2 linked regions of the Breoghania sp. L-A4 genome follow. The protein of the gene in region 1 interacts with the protein of each later gene in a pairwise test. Links are inferred from orthologs where the notes say so. Each region holds a gene or a part of one and is shown in the gene's direction. Other genes may lie near its edges. The genes, in order: D1F64_RS22495 and def.

Region 1 (7,670 bases):
GCACCACGGAGATGGGCGACGCGATCCTCGCCGAACTGAACGCGCTCAGCGCCTGATCGATACGAACCGGAGTCCCCACGGGAGGCAAGCGATGGCGGAAGATGCGAAGCCTGCTGTCACGCTTGCCGGCCCCGGGGATGCGGCGGATCTCGCCATCCTGATGGCGGAGATCGACACCCACTATCAGGGCCGCACGCTGCCCGTTGAAGAGCGCGCGGCCCAGGCCGGGCGTTTTCTCGCGGAAGCCGAAAACGGCCTTCGATATGCTCTTGCGCGGACGGCCGGCCGGCCGGTGGGCGCCGCCTTCTTCATCCTCGCCCGGCATGGGCTCGTCACGCCCGGCTCCCTGTTTCTCAAGGACCTGTACGTGAGCGACGCGGCGCGCGGCGCGGGCATTGGCGAGGCCTTGATGCGCTTCGTAGCCCGTTTTGCCCTGCACAAGGGCGTGAGCCGCATCGATCTCAGCGTCGACGCTCCGAATACGGGAGCCGCGCGCTTCTATGCCGTCTCGGCGGCCGGCACGAAACGAGCAAGCTGTTTTACCGTTTCGACGGCGATGCGGTTGCGAAGCTCGCCGGCGATTGCTAGTCACGCGGTCCCAATACCGGCGCGCGAAGTCTGCGCCGGACACCGCCTGCAAGGAGACAGTCATGTCCGATCCGATCGCGCCCTTTCTCGGTGCCTGGATCCTCGACATCGAGGCGAGCGACTTTGAGCAGGGCGAACCGCCGCTGTCGGGCAGCTATCGGATAGAGGCCGCCGATTTCGGTCTGACGTTCCACATGCGCTGGATCGATGCCAACGGCAAGGAAGAGGCCGTTTCCTTCACGGGCATGCCCGGCACCCGCGACGAGAGGCTCAAGCAGAGCGGGCTTGCTGATGCATTGGCGCTCTATCTGGAAACCGGAGGCGGGCTTGTATCGGAGGCCCGCCGGGAGGGCAAGGTCATCATGCGTGCCGTGCGTCGCCTCGCCGACAACGGCGCCACGCTCATCATCGAACAGACCGTGCATCTGCCCGACGACACCTCCACCACCAATACGATGGTCTACCGCCGGGCCCAGTAGTGCGTCTGCCCGTGAGGGCGGGCCAAAGCGAGAGGGCAGCGCCTTGTGCGCCGCCCGATCGGTTTCCCATCTGTCGCTCAGTGGACGATCTCCTCCCAGCCCGGGCAGGCACACTCGTTCAGCGGCACCTTCCAGGGCCCGAGATTGCTCTTGTCGATGAGAACGGACGGCACCGTGATGTCGTCGGGCACCTCCTCGCCATCGAGATGCCGCAGGCCGGCGCGCGCCGCGGTACAGGCGATCTTGAAGGCGCTGAACTCCACCATCGCCTTGTCGTCCACGGGCACGAAGATCACCAGATCAGGCTTCGCGGCGAGGGCCTCCGCAACCAGCGCCTTCTGCTGGTCCACGTTGTCGGGCTTCTCGGGAACATGGTGCCGCGTCGTGGCGCCCTTTTCCTCGGCGATCAAATCGGCGCCGCGCCGGGCGGCCGCATAGGCGGGATTGATCAGATTCCTTGTGAAGACGGCAATCGTCCTCCCTTCGGCATGCGCCGCGCCCGAGATGACCCACACTAGAAGACCGGAATTCCACAGGGGAAATACGAAATAAGAAGTGCGCCATAAGCGGCGCTTATGGTTTCAGGGCACACCAGGGCCGTCGATTTCCTCCGGTTTTCTGGTAACGTCCCTCCATCGTCCGCCGCACATGATTTCAAGTGGGACAATGAAAGACGTCGCAGCATGAACATTCTGGTTGTCGGGGCGGGGCCAACGGGGCTGACTGCTGCCGTGGAACTTGCACGCCAGGGCATTGTTCCGGTCGTTGCCGAAAAGCGGCCCGAGGGATCGGGGCTCTCACGCGCGGTGGGTATCCTGCCCGAAAGCCTCGAGCTGCTCGCGCCATCCGGCACAGCCCAGGCCCTGTTGCGCAAGGCCATGCGGATCGAACGCGCAAAGATCTTTCTTGGCGACACGCTCAAGGTGACCCTTCCGCTCGATATCTCGGATGATTTGCACGACACCGCAGTTGCGCTGCCCCAGGACCGGACCGAGGAAATCCTGCGCGAACGCCTTGCCGCGTTCGGTGGCGCCGTCTCCTTCGATCGCGAGGTGGTCGACATCACCCAGAACGCGACGGGAGTCGACGTGTCGTTCGCCAATGGCAGGCGCCAAAGGGCGGACTATGTCATCGCGGCGGATGGCGTGCACAGCCGGATACGCACGGCGCTTGGTATCGCCTACGGGGGCCGCGACATCGAGGAAATCTGGTCGATCGCCGATGTCAACGCGCGCGACTGGCCGCACGACCGCAGTTTCGTCCTGGCGCGCGCGAACACCGGGCACATGGCCGTGGTCGCGCACATGGCGCCACAGCGCTATCGCGTGGTCTCCAACACGCCGGACGCACTCAAGAGCCTGCGACTGCCGATGGACGTCACCCGCATCAACCGCCAGGGACAATTTCATCTCGCGGCCCGTCAAGCGAAGCGCTACCAGATGGGCCGGGTGTTTCTTGCCGGTGACGCAGCCCACTGCCATTCGCCCGTGGGCGGGCGCGGCATGAATCTCGGCATTGCGGATGCCGCCGACCTGGCCCGCCGCCTGATTGCGGATGATCTCGACGGCTATCACGATGCCCGACACGCGGCAGGCGCGAAAATCCTCGCCGAGACCGAACGGCTGCGGCTGTTTCTGTCGTCATCGCGCGCCGTCAACACGCTCACGATCCGCGCCGCGCTGACGCTTGCGGGCGCCTTGCCGCCGCTGCGGCGCCGCATCGCGAACCGATTTCTGCATGGATAGCCGCGGTCCGTTTTCAGGCGAGATTTCAGCGCTCCCCGCGGCGGCACGGCTAGCCTGCCGCACCCCTTGTTGGCTCGGTGAGTCATCGGCGCGGACACGGCCACGGCTTGACTTTTCCCGCATTTGACCGCAATAGAGCGGGAACTGGTTTCAGGCTCACGGATTGTCATGCCGCATCTCGCCGCACTGTCCACGTCCGATCTTGCGTTCGCGCGCCGCCGCGCGACGAACCCTGCTGCCGTCTCCACGAAAACCACGACGAAAACAACCGCCAAGACGACCGTCTGACGGCGCCACTCGTCCCGCGTTCCCCGGGCCGGGGGGCGATCGGGGTCGCGGGCCGGACACGGCCACGACCTTCAGGGAACGAGGCCGGCTTCCGATCGCGTGGCCGGAAAATCGAAAAGGAATGAATCCATGGGCTACAAAATCGCGGTCGTTGGTGCGACCGGCAACGTCGGCCGCGAAATTCTCGACATTCTCGACGAGCGGCAGTTCGACGCCGATGAAGTCGTGGCCGTCGCCTCGCGGCGCTCGCAGGGCGTCGAAGTCTCCTTCGGCGACAAGACGCTGAAGTGCAAGGCGCTGGAGAACTACGACTTCACCGGCACCGACATCTGCCTGATGTCGGCCGGAGGCGATGTGGCCAAGGAATGGGCGCCCAAGATCGCCGCCCAGGGATGCGTGGTGATCGACAATTCCTCCGCATGGCGCTACGATTCCGACGTGCCGCTGATCGTGCCGGAAGTCAATGCCGACGCCATCGAGGGCTTCTCCAAGAAGAACATCATCGCCAATCCGAACTGCTCCACGGCGCAGCTCGTGGTGGCGCTCAAGCCGCTGCATGACGCCGCCGTCATCAAGCGCATCGTCGTCTCCACCTACCAGTCGGTCTCCGGCGGCGGCAAGGCGGCGATGGAAGAGCTGTTCGACCAGACCCGCGCGGTCTTCGTCAACGACCCCATCGAGCCGAAGAAGTTCACCAAGCGGATCGCCTTCAACGTCATTCCGCACATCGATGTCTTCATGGAAGACGGCTACACCAAGGAAGAGTGGAAGGTGCTGGCCGAAACCAAGAAGATGCTCGATCCGAAGATCAAGGTCACCTGCACCGCCGTCCGCGTGCCGGTGTTCATCGGCCATGCCGAGAGCGTCAACATCGAGTTCGAGAACGAGATTTCGGCCGACGAGGCCCGCGCCATCCTGCGCGAGGCGCCCGGTTGCCTGGTCATCGACAAGCACGAGGACGGCGGCTACATGACGCCCTATGAGTCCGCCGGCGAGGATGCGACCTACATCTCGCGCATCCGCGAAGACGCCACCGTGGAGAACGGCCTGAACCTGTGGGTGGTCTCCGACAACCTGCGCAAGGGGGCGGCGCTCAACGCGGTGCAGATCGCCGAAGTGCTGGTCAACCGCGGACTGCTGAAGAAGCGCGAGGCCGCGTGACCCGGAAGTCGGGGCGGGTTTCATCGTCTGGATGATTGAGCGGGCGCATCGGACCGGATGCGCCCGTTTTCATTTCCGGACGCACCCGAGGGCCCGGCAGATATCCCTTTGGAGAGAGCGCGGCGAATCCGCCGCAAGCCAGCTTACCGTTAGCCGCACGTCATGCGGTCGGCGCCCGAAGACGCCGCCGAACGTCAACACTTTGCAGATCAAGCGAATTTTTTATTCAATTAAAACAGCGTCGTAGATCGACGCGCCTTACTGTAAGCGGAGCTTGGCACCAAAGTACTATTTGAGACGTCTGACCCTACGGTATCATTCCGGCCACCGCAGACTACCCATCCGGATTGTTCAGGATGGCCATGGTCACGCGGCTTGGCTGCGTTCACACGAGCGCGGCGTGCTCAAGAGGAGGAATGATCATGAAGACTTGGACCAAACCCGCCATGGCCAGCGTCGAAGCCGGTTTCGAAGTGACCCGCTACATGTCGGCCGAGATCGGCAAATGCGGCCGTCGCAAATAACCGAAACAACCCGGTAATGACAGCGCGCGGCACACCCAGGTGAAACTCAGGATCATCGGCTCGGCCGCCGGCGGCGGATTTCCGCAGTGGAACTGCAACGCACCGCTGAGCCGGGCCGTACGCGAAATGCGGCCCGGCTTTCTGCCCCGCACCCAGTCGAGCATGGCGGCAAGCGCCGACAGCGAAAGCTGGGCGCTCTTCAATGCCTCGCCCGACATTCGTCAGCAGATCGCCAACACCCCGGAGCTGCAGCCGCCGCCCGATGGCCCCTTGCGCGGTTCGCCGATCAAGGTGGTCGTGCTGACCAACGCCGACGTGGATCACATCGCGGGGCTGCTCACGCTACGCGAGCGCACGCCTCTGGTGATCTACGCAACTGCGCGCGTGCTCAAGACGCTTGCGGACAACAGCATCTTTCAGGTTCTGGCCGCTGACGTCGTCGAGCGTCGCGAACTGCCGATCGAGGGAGTCACCGAGATTTCCGGTCCGGACGGCCCCCTCGGCCTCAGCGTCGAGACCTTTGCGGTGCCGGGCAAGGTGGCCTTGTTCCTCGAGGACAACGCCGCGGAGGGCTTCGGCACCGCGCCCGGCGACACCATCGGTATCGCGTTGCGCGCCGGCGACACGCTGCTGCCGGGAGCGGACGGCGTGCTGCGCCGGGACAGCGTCCGCGCCTATTACATTCCGGGCTGCGCCGCGGTCGACGACGCGCTCAAGGCGCGGCTGGACGGCGCGTCCTGCCTGCTTTTCGACGGCACGGTCTTCAACGACACGGAAATGCGAGACGCCGGCGTTGGCGAAAAGACCGGCAAGCGTATGGGGCATCTGCATATCGGCGGGCCCGGCGGCTCGATCGAGGCCCTGAGCGATGTGGCGCTCGACCGGCGCATCTTCGTCCACATCAACAACACCAATCCGATCCTGGAGCCGGGATCCGCCGCCGAACGCGCGGTCACCGGGGCCGGCTGGGAGATCGGTTACGACGGCATGGAGCTGGACCTGTGAACACCCAAGCCACCGCACGAGCCCGCAAGGGTCCTGACCGCGACGCAATCGCCGATAGTCCGCGCCCCGCAAGCGACGCCATCCGCGCGGAAGGCCGGCTGCTGAGCCCTGCCGAGCTCGAAGAGGTGCTGCGCACCGCAGGTTTCGAGCGCTACCACATCCACCATCCGTTTCACCGGCTGATGAACGCCGGCGAACTGACCAAGGTCCAGATGCAGGCGTGGGCGCTGAACCGCTACTGCTATCAGGCGGCCATCCCGAAAAAGGACGCGATCATCCTGTCGCGCTCGGAGGATCCCGAATTCCGCCGCGAATGGCGCAAGCGCATCATCGATCACGACGGCGAGGAGAATGGCGAGAAGGACGGCGGCATCAGACGCTGGCTGAAGCTGGCCGAAGGGCTGGGCCTCGACACCGGGATGGTGCAGTCGCGCCGCTTCGCCCTGCCCGCCACCCGCTTCGCCGTCGGCGCCTATATCGATCTGGTCTCGCAAGGATCGCTGCTCACGGCCGTCGCCTCGTCGCTGACCGAGCTGTTCTCGCCGGTGGCCATCGGCGAGCGCGTGCCGGCGATGCTGGCGCGTTACGACTACATCACCGAGGACACCCTGTCGTATTTCACGCCGCGCCTGCACCAGGCCCCGCGCGACGCCGAGCACGCGCTGTCGCTGGTCACCCGCTGGGCGGATACCCCGGACAAGCAGGCCGACGCGGTCGATGCGCTGCTGTCCAAGTGCGACATCCTGTGGGCGATGCTGGACGCGCTGCATTTCGCCTATGTCGAGCCGGGGCTGATCGCGCCGGGCGCCTTCCGTCCCGATCCGGACGCCTGACATGCACGCGCCGCGCGTCCGCACAGTGATCACGCCGGAAAGCCGGCCAAGACTTGGCGCCCATGTGCGCCTGCAATATGACGACCTGCGCGGCCGCTGGGCGGTTCTGGCGCCCGAAAAGGTGCTCTGGCCCGACGATATCTCCACTGACATTCTGAAGCGCTGCGATGGCACCGCAAGCCTCTACGAGATCATCGCGGCGCTGATTCGCGACTACAACGCGCCGGAGGACGAAATCGGCCCCGATGTCATGGCCTTCCTGCAGCAATGGTCGGACCAGCTGCTCGTGCGCTGCGAGGTGGAGGCATGACCACACCGGCACCTCCCGCGGTCGGCCCGCCGCTGGGAATCCTCGCGGAACTCACCCACCGCTGCCCGCTGCAATGCGGCTATTGCTCCAACCCGGTGGAACTGCTCAAAGCCAACCGCGAGCTCGACACCGACGCCTGGATCAATGCGTTCGATCAGGCCGCCAACCTCGGCATCCTGCAGGTGCATCTGTCTGGCGGTGAGCCGACGCTGCGCCGCGATCTCGACCAGCTCATCGCCGCGCTTTCGGGCCGGGGCGTCTACACCAATCTCATCACCGCGGCGGTGACGCTGACCGGTGACAAGCTCGACGCCTACGTCCGCGCCGGGCTCAATCATGTGCAGGTGAGCTTTCAGGGCGCGCGGCCGGAAACCACCGAACTCGTCGGCCGTTACAAAGGCGCGCATGAGAAGAAGCGCCAGGCCGCGCAACGGGTGGTCGAAACAGGGCTGCCGCTGACCATCAACGCACCGATCCACAAGCTCAACATCGCCGAGGTGCCGCTGTTCGTCGAGCTTGCGCTGGAGCTGGGCGCGGAGCGGCTGGAAATCGCCAACGTGCAATATTACGGCTGGGCCTATCTCAACCGCGCAGCACTCCTGCCGAACTACGACTCGGTCATGCGCCAGGTGGACTATGTGGAGCGCGTGCGCGAAGAGCTCACCGGCATCCTCAACATCGATTTCGTCACGCCCGACTACTACGCGGACTATCCCAAACCCTGCATGGGCGGCTGG
Region 2 (7,451 bases), 4.5 Mb from region 1 along the record:
GCGCCACCTTGCCTGGCTGAATGAGGAGATCGCCGCTGTGGAGGCCGAGCGCGCCGCCCTCATCCGGGCCAATGCGACGTTCGCGGGATGGAAAGGCTGCTGCGCTCCATTCCCGGTATCGGCCCGGTCGCCGCCACGACGCTGATCGCGCTGATGCGTGAGCTCGGCACCACATCGCCCAAGGCGATCGCGGCGCTTGCGGGTCTTGCGCCCTTCAATGTCGACAGCGGCCGTTTCCGGGGCCACCGCGCGATCAAGGGTGGGCGCAAGCGGGTGCGCGACGCCCTCTACATGGCCGCCGTCACCGCGGCGCGCTCCAACTCGCGTTTCAAGGCCTATGCCCGGGCCCTGGTCGATCGCGGAAAACCCTTCAAGGTCACCATGATCGCGCTGGCCAGAAAAATCCTCGTCACCGCAAACGCCATCCTAAGAGACGGTGTCCCGTTCCACGCATGACACACTCAACAACACAGTTGCCGGATCTGCGCGGCAGCATTGCATGCTGCAGCGCGTCCGGGATGACGACGTGTGGTTTGTCGCTGGTGCGTCCGGCGCATCACGCCCCGCCGCGTCACCCGCGGTTGAGCAGCATCAGCTCCACGCGCTTGAGCTCGCGCAGGATGCGGTCCGCCTGCATCTGCGGCGCGAGGCTGAGCTTCAGGGTGGTGGCCGCCAGCATCAGGACGGCGGCCGAAAGGCCCCATTTGAGCGCCGGCAGAACCTCCGTGGCGCCAAAAAACCGCACGGCGCACCAGACGCCGCCGAGAAACATCGCGCCCTGGACCACCATGATCACCCAGGTGACCCAGCCGAGCCGGCCCCGGAACTGGTTGAGCCCCAGCGCGAAATAGCCCAGTTCCTTCGTATCCTCGAGCAGCGCCCGGTCCTCGCTCTTGAGCGCCTCTTCGATCAGCTTGTCGATCTTATCCATCCGAGTTTCCTTTCAGTTGGCCTTCCAGCCGGTCCCGCAACAGCGCGCGGGCCTTCATCAGCCGCGTCTTGACCGTGCCGACGGGAATATCGAGCGCGATGGCGACCTCCGTGACGCGCATGTCCTCGAGATAAAACAACGCAACGGTCGCCCGCTGCTCGGCCGAGAGGGTTTTGAGGGCGGCATGAACCGCGTCCCTGTCGGGCTGCGCCGGATCGCGGGCCGGTTCAAAGTGTTCCGCCTCGCTCGCATAGTCCCTGGCGATCGCCCGGGTCTTCTGCCGGCTCCGGATATCGGCGGCGACGCGGCGCGAGACGATGCGCAGCGCCCAGGGAAGGAACGCGGTCTCGTCCTTCAGGCTCTGAAGACCGCGGATAATCTGGACCCAGGCGTCCTGCACGATGTCGCGCGCCGCCTCCCGGTCGCCCGACAGCCGCACGGCATGGGCGTACAGCCGCGGTCCGCGCAACGCGACCAGCCGCGCCAGAGCCTGCCGGCCGCCCCTCCGGGCGTCCAGCACCAGAAGCGCTTCCAGTGCTTGAACCTTGCGTCGCGGATCCGCAGTCATTGTCACCTCTGAGGGCCATGGGTCATCACGATAGGTGCGCGCGGGGACGAGAATGGTTCATTCGGGAAGGAAAAACCCCATGCCCTTCCGAGATCCCAAGCGCTGCGGGCGCTTGTGGTCTTGCGACGGACTTCGTCTGACGGATTTGGCGGGTGAAGCCTCCGGCGCAGTATTGGCGTGGACTTGTGAGATATCTTGCAGACGCGTTAGAATTCAGGAATTGCAGATCGTGCGACAGGAGTTTTTCCATGGCCAAGTCGACGAACATTGGATCGAGCACATTCAATCTTGATACGCCCATTGCAGGCGGCAACAAATTGCAGCTCCCTGACGGATACAAGGGGCACACGAGGCACGGCGCACAAACCTCGTTCACGTCCACTCGAAAAGCGGTCCATCGTGGGCGAGAGATTCTGGTTCGCACCAGCTATCGTATCGACATCGATGGCGAGCCGCTCACAATCCATACCAGTGTGGCAAACGACGGAAGCGTTCGGTGTCACGGATTGCCGAACTACTCGTTCGCGTCCGCGGTCGATCTCGCCAGGGCGATCATCGATGCTTCTCTTCTGGCCTTTGAGCCTCAGGACGAGCTTAGCGACGGAGCCCCCAATGATGCGGGAGGGCACGGGTGATGACCGTTGTTCGCGAAAATATCTTCGTCAACACCACTGTTCGGGATCGGTTCCTGGAAGGGGTTCGCCTGCTCGATCAGCCCAATTCCGGTATCCGGGCGAGCGACTTGCGCGATTTCCTGCAAGCCAACAATCTTCCCCTCGGCATACGGGGCATAGACCAGGAACTCTCCATCTACGACATTTTCGTCTTCTGGCACTTGTTGGCGATGTCGATCCAGCTTTCGGTGGGCAATGCGGCGCATGGTGGTCCGATTTTCCTGCCATGGCATCGGATGTACATGATCCGCCTGGAAGAGTTTCTGCAGCAAGTCTTGGACGAGCCGGAGTTCGGTCTTCCGTATTGGGATTGGGCTGCAGACGGACATCTGCCGGTGCGGCAGCAGTGGAGGGCGGAATTGTGGACGCCCGACTATCTCGGCGAGGCACGCGGCGCGGTGAGATCCGGACCGATGGGTGAGATCCGCGTGCGATTGGTCCAGGATGCGCGCAACGGGAATCTGGTTTCAGTGACGCCTCGGCCGCTGCAACGCGCTGCAGGGCTTAATCCCGATGTTGCAAGCTTGCCCCGCCAGCCCGATGTCGACGCGGCGCAGGCACAGCCCCTGTATGATCAACCGCCTTGGAACAGGAGCGTGGTCGGGCACCGCAACATTCTCGAAGGCTGGATAAACGGGCCTCAGTTGCACAATCGCGTGCATGTCTGGGTCGGGGGCGACATGGCGCCGGGAACCTCGCCCAACGACCCCGTGTTCTTCCTGAACCACTGCAACGTCGACCGGCTCTGGGAACAATGGATGGCGCACAAGGGCAGGAATTACGAGCCAAAGCCCAACAGGGGGCCGAGCGGCCACAGACTCGACGATGTCATGGTGGCCATCATTGGTCAGGCCCTCACACCGCAGGGTGTTCTCGACCCCGCTCAGTGGTACGCCTATGACAGTTTGTTGATTGCATAGGCGAAAGGTCCGGGCGCGTTTCCCGGGCCTGTTCCCTGCGGCGGCCGCGCGCGCACATTGCGCAGAATTCCGGTAACCCGCGCATCCCCCGATTGACCAAACCGCGTCAATCTCCTATCTGAGCGCCATGACGAAACGCGACATCATCATTCTGCCCGACGCGCAGCTGCGCAGGGTCTCCGAGCCCATCAAGACGGTCGACGCCGGCATTCGCCAGCTCGCCGACGACATGCTGGAGACCATGTACGAGGCGCCGGGCATCGGGCTGGCGGCGATCCAGATCGCCGTGCCCAAACGCCTGCTGGTGCTCGACGTCTCCAAGGACGACGCGCCCAAGGAGCCGATGGTCGTCATCAATCCGGAAATCGTCTGGGAATCGGAAGAAAGATCCGTCTACCAGGAAGGCTGCCTGTCGATCCCCGATTTCTACGAGGATGTGGAGCGGCCCGAGCGCGTCCGCGTGACCTTCCTCGATCGCGAGGGAAAACCGTGCGAGCTTGAGGCCGACGGCATTCTGGCCACCTGCCTGCAGCACGAGATCGATCATCTCAACGGCGTGCTGTTCATCGATCACATCTCCAAGCTCAAACGCGACCGCGTGGTGACCAAGTTCACCAAACAGGCCCGCGCCAACGCCCGGCTCGACAAGCAGCGCAAGCTCGCCTAGAGCAAATCCAGGATAAGTGGATACCGGTTATCCGTCCGGATTTGCGCCAAAACAAGGACATAGAGCAAAGATCCGATTCTGTAAGAAACGGATCTGCTCTAGGACGCGTGCTTGCCCGGCGATGGCCGAAACCGCCATTCCGTTCAGCCCTTCGCGTGGCTCTCCAGCGCATCTCGCAGGGTCGTGATCTCGCGTTGCAGGCGGCGCAGATCATCGAGCCCCATGCCCGTGGCCGCCGCCATGCAGCCGGGGACCGGTTCCGCGTCCTGCTTCAGCGCGCGGCCCTGCGTGGTCAGCGTGACCCGCACCTGGCGTTCGTCCCCAGCGTCGCGGCGGCGCGCCACATGGCCCATCGTCTCCAGCCGCTTGATCAGCGGCGTCAGCGTGCTCGATTCCAGATGCAGGCGCGCGCCGAGCCCGCCGACAGTCTGATCGTCCTGCTCCCAAAGAGCCACCATCACCAGATACTGCGGATAGGTCAGGCCGAGCTTTTCGAGCAACGGCTTGTAGGCGCGGTTGAAGGCGTGACCGGCGGAATAGATCGCAAAGCACAGATGATCGCCGAGCCTGAGGTAGTCACCCGGCGCGGCGCCCGTTTGCGGATCCGCGGCATTCGTCCGTGCGTCGGTGGGGCTGTCAGCCATGCCTGTCTCCTAAGGAATCGCCTATTTAAATCGTGCGCGATGCAATCGCAAGCGGTTGACATCCGTCTTCCGGTTTTCTAATTATATCGTGCACGATTTAATCGTCCACAATATTCTTGTCCCGCCGGCCGGCGTGCCGGCACCCATCAAAGGAGCATCCCATGCCCGTGAACGTTGTCTATTCCACCTCCTCGCGCGCCACCGGCGGCCGCGACGGCTCCTCGAAAAGCCTCGACGGCGCGCTGGACGTGAAACTCGTCACGCCGAAGGAAATGGGCGGCCCCGGCGGCGAGGGCGTCAATCCCGAGCAGCTTTTCGCCACCGGCTATGCGGCGTGCTTTCTCGGCGCGATGAAATTCGTCGCCTCCAAGGGCAGTGTGAAAGTGCCGGCCGATGCCACCGTCACCGCCACCGTGGGCATCGGCCCGCGCTCGGAAGGCGGCTTCGGGCTGGAGATCGCCCTTGCGGTTTCGCTTCCGGGCGTCGAGACGGCGGCGGCCGAGAAACTGGTCGCCGAGGCGCATCAGGTCTGCCCCTATTCCAACGCCACGCGCAACAACATCGACGTCGCTCTCAGCATCGTCGAGTGAGTTGTCCGCCTTCCACCCCGCCGGTCGTTCCGGCGGGTGTCGCCCGAGCGACGGCGCATCGGGTCCTTTCGCGCTCAAATCGAAATCCAGTTCAAATCCAATTCAAATCCATCTCGAATTCTTCTCTACAACCCTGCTAATTCCTGGAAATTTGACAGCCCAATTCGAGCAGGCCGCGATGCCGCGCGCCGCACCGCGATTGCGGTGGCAAAACCGCGCGAATTGCGTCACAAGAGACCCTTGCCGCTGCAAAGGATCCCAAGATGACGGTGCTGATCGCGATCAAGGGCTGGGAGCCCGACACCTGGACAAGCCGCCTCACAGCGCTGCTTCCCGATCACGACGTGCGGCTGTATCCCGATGAAACCGTTGATCTTTCCAAGGTGCGCTACCTGTTCGCCTGGAAGCCGCCGGCCGAGATCATCGGCAGGCTGACCGGTCTGGAGGCGATCTTTTCGCTCGGCGCCGGCGTTGATCATCTGATGCGGATGCCCGATCTGCCGGACGTGCCGATCGTGCGCATCGTCGACCCGGACCTCACCATGCGCATGACCGAATGGGTCACGCTGCAGGTGCTTGCCCACCATCGCCGCCAGCGGCTGTACGCGCGCCAGCAGGCCCGCGGCATCTGGAAATCCCACAGCCAGCCGCCGGCTTCCGCCGTGCGTGTCGGCATCATGGGGCTGGGCGTGCTGGGACAGGATGCTGCGCAAGTGCTTGCCCGCATTGGCTTTCAGGTTGCCGGCTGGAGCCGCACGGAAAAGCGGATGGAGGGCGTCGAGACGTATTGCGGCGCTGACGGGCTCGACGATTTCCTCGCCCGCACCGACATTCTGGTCAATCTTCTTCCCCTGACGCCGGAAACAACCGGCATCCTCAACCAGGGCCTGTTCAACAAGCTCGCCCACGATGGCGCCGGGCATTTCGGCGAGGATGGACCGGCGCTGATCAACGCCGGACGCGGCGGATCGCAGGTCGAAGCCGACATCGTCAAGGCGGTTTCCAACGGCACGCTTTCCGCCGCGACCCTCGATGTATTCGAGACCGAGCCGCTGCCGAAAGCCTCGCCGTTGTGGCAGGATCCGCTGATCACCGTGACCCCGCATATCGCCGCCGAATCCGATCCCGACGCGCTGTCGCGCTACGTCGCCGCCCAGATCCGCGCCCATGAGGCGGGCGAGGGCTCAGCAATCTGGTCGACAGATCAGTGGGTTATTGATCAACGGGTGTTGCAGCCCCAGACGCGGATTTCGCATCCGGGCGCGCGCGAGTCGCACTCGTCGAACGCGGTGTACTCGGCCGCGTCGCGGGTCGGCCCGACACCCCAGCCATAGGCGCCGTTGGGCGCGGACGCATAGGCGCCGCAGCCGTTCTTGAAGCGCACCACGATCGAGCAGCCGCGGCCGCACTCCTGCAGCGCGCGCCGGTCCGCGTCGCGCGGGTTGTTGAAATCATGGGAATAACCGAAGGCGCCGGTGTCCGCGCGATAGGCGAGCGACCCATGCCGCTCGGCCGCAGCGGCGGCCGCTACCAGAACAGCGAGAGCGGCAAGCATGCCGAGCGATTTCATCAGAATTTTCATGTGGCTCCCCTTCCATTCAGCCCAAAGGCCAAACCTCGCGGGAAATCCTTAAAATTTGCCAATCGCCCGCGGTTTGCAACCCGATCAGGAGAGTCGTTTTATCGCGGTCATCGCGCCGAACTCAAGCGCCGCGATCCGCGCGATCGCCGCGGCAACCGGCTCGCGTGCCACCGTCATGGTGTTGCCATTGGCGTGCAGCAGCGTCGCGGCGTCGCTCATGATGCCCACGTGGCCCTTCCAGAAGAGCAGGTCGCCGCGCAGCAAGGCAGGCAATCCACCTGAAATATCAAGCGCTTCGCCCAGATCGCGTTGCTGCATGTCGCTGTCGCGCGGCGCCTTGATACCGCTTGCCGCCAGCGCAAGCTGCACCAGCGCCGAGCAGTCGAGTCCCAGGCTCGAGCGCCCGCCCCACAGATAGGGCGTGCCGAGGAATTCCTCCGCCACGGCCACCCAGTCCGGCGCCGTCTGATCCAGCGGCGCCAGATGATTTGCGATCATCGCGGAACCGTCCGCCAGCAACGCGTAGCGCGTGCCGCGTGTCTCGCTCTCGCCCACCACAGTGACCTGTGACTGCATGGACAGACAACCCCGCGCGGGAAACCGCAGATCGGCTCCGGGATACAAGAAGCTGCGCAGAGTCATGATCTTATGGGTGGGCGCGGTATCCGAAGGCGCCAGAGCATCCGCCTGAAGCCAGCCGACATAGCCGTCGGTTTCCGCCTGCACCCATGCCCAGCCACCCGCGGTCTCATAAAGCGTCACGGCCTCCCCGAACAGCAACTCGGTCTCGATGGAAAGCTCCGCGCGAGGCTCGCGGCGCAGGGGGACAATCGGCGCTGCGACCCGCCGCGGCTCGCCCGCAACAAAGCGCGCCG

The links.
Region 2: the proteins of D1F64_RS22495 (region 1) and def interact in binary tests that used the Escherichia coli proteins (3 or more experiments, as listed by UniProt). The link is inferred for Breoghania sp. L-A4 from one-to-one orthologs.

The regions. Positions count from the first base shown.
Region 1 is NZ_CP031841.1:4,923,515-4,931,184, forward strand. The notes cover bases 2,328-5,245. They hold D1F64_RS22495 (aspartate-semialdehyde dehydrogenase), read left to right. Parts: upstream 2,328-3,229; coding sequence 3,230-4,261; downstream 4,262-5,245. Other genes in these bases: D1F64_RS22490 (FAD-dependent monooxygenase), read left to right, coding at 2,328-2,812; pqqA (pyrroloquinoline quinone precursor peptide PqqA), read left to right, coding at 4,684-4,785; pqqB (pyrroloquinoline quinone biosynthesis protein PqqB), read left to right, coding at 4,825-5,245. In the rest of the region: D1F64_RS22475 (GNAT family N-acetyltransferase), read left to right, coding at 92-715; D1F64_RS22480 (hypothetical protein), read left to right, coding at 651-1,067; D1F64_RS22485 (sugar ABC transporter substrate-binding protein), read right to left, coding at 1,145-1,582; more of D1F64_RS22490, read left to right, coding at 1,751-2,327; more of pqqB, read left to right, coding at 5,246-5,790; pyrroloquinoline-quinone synthase PqqC, read left to right, coding at 5,787-6,623; pyrroloquinoline quinone biosynthesis peptide chaperone PqqD, read left to right, coding at 6,625-6,933; pyrroloquinoline quinone biosynthesis protein PqqE, read left to right, coding at 6,930-7,670.
Region 2 is NZ_CP031841.1:473,338-480,788, reverse strand. Bases 2,292-4,990 are described here. They hold def (peptide deformylase), read left to right. Parts: upstream 2,292-3,220; coding sequence 3,221-3,760; downstream 3,761-4,990. Other genes in these bases: D1F64_RS02250 (organic hydroperoxide resistance protein), read left to right, coding at 4,566-4,990; D1F64_RS02255 (MarR family transcriptional regulator), read right to left, coding at 3,904-4,404; D1F64_RS02265 (tyrosinase family protein), read left to right, coding at 2,292-3,093. In the rest of the region: D1F64_RS24200 (transposase), read left to right, coding at 1-20; D1F64_RS24195 (transposase), read left to right, coding at 88-456; D1F64_RS02280 (DUF6768 family protein), read right to left, coding at 572-931; D1F64_RS02275 (sigma-70 family RNA polymerase sigma factor), read right to left, coding at 924-1,499; D1F64_RS02270 (hypothetical protein), read left to right, coding at 1,748-2,134; more of D1F64_RS02265, read left to right, coding at 2,134-2,291; more of D1F64_RS02250, read left to right, coding at 4,991-4,994; D1F64_RS02245 (glyoxylate/hydroxypyruvate reductase A), read left to right, coding at 5,258-6,328; D1F64_RS02240 (DUF4189 domain-containing protein), read right to left, coding at 6,214-6,576; D1F64_RS02235 (NlpC/P60 family protein), read right to left, coding at 6,661-7,451. UniProt on the Escherichia coli protein: Removes the formyl group from the N-terminal Met of newly synthesized proteins. Requires at least a dipeptide for an efficient rate of reaction. N-terminal L-methionine is a prerequisite for activity but the enzyme has broad specificity at other positions.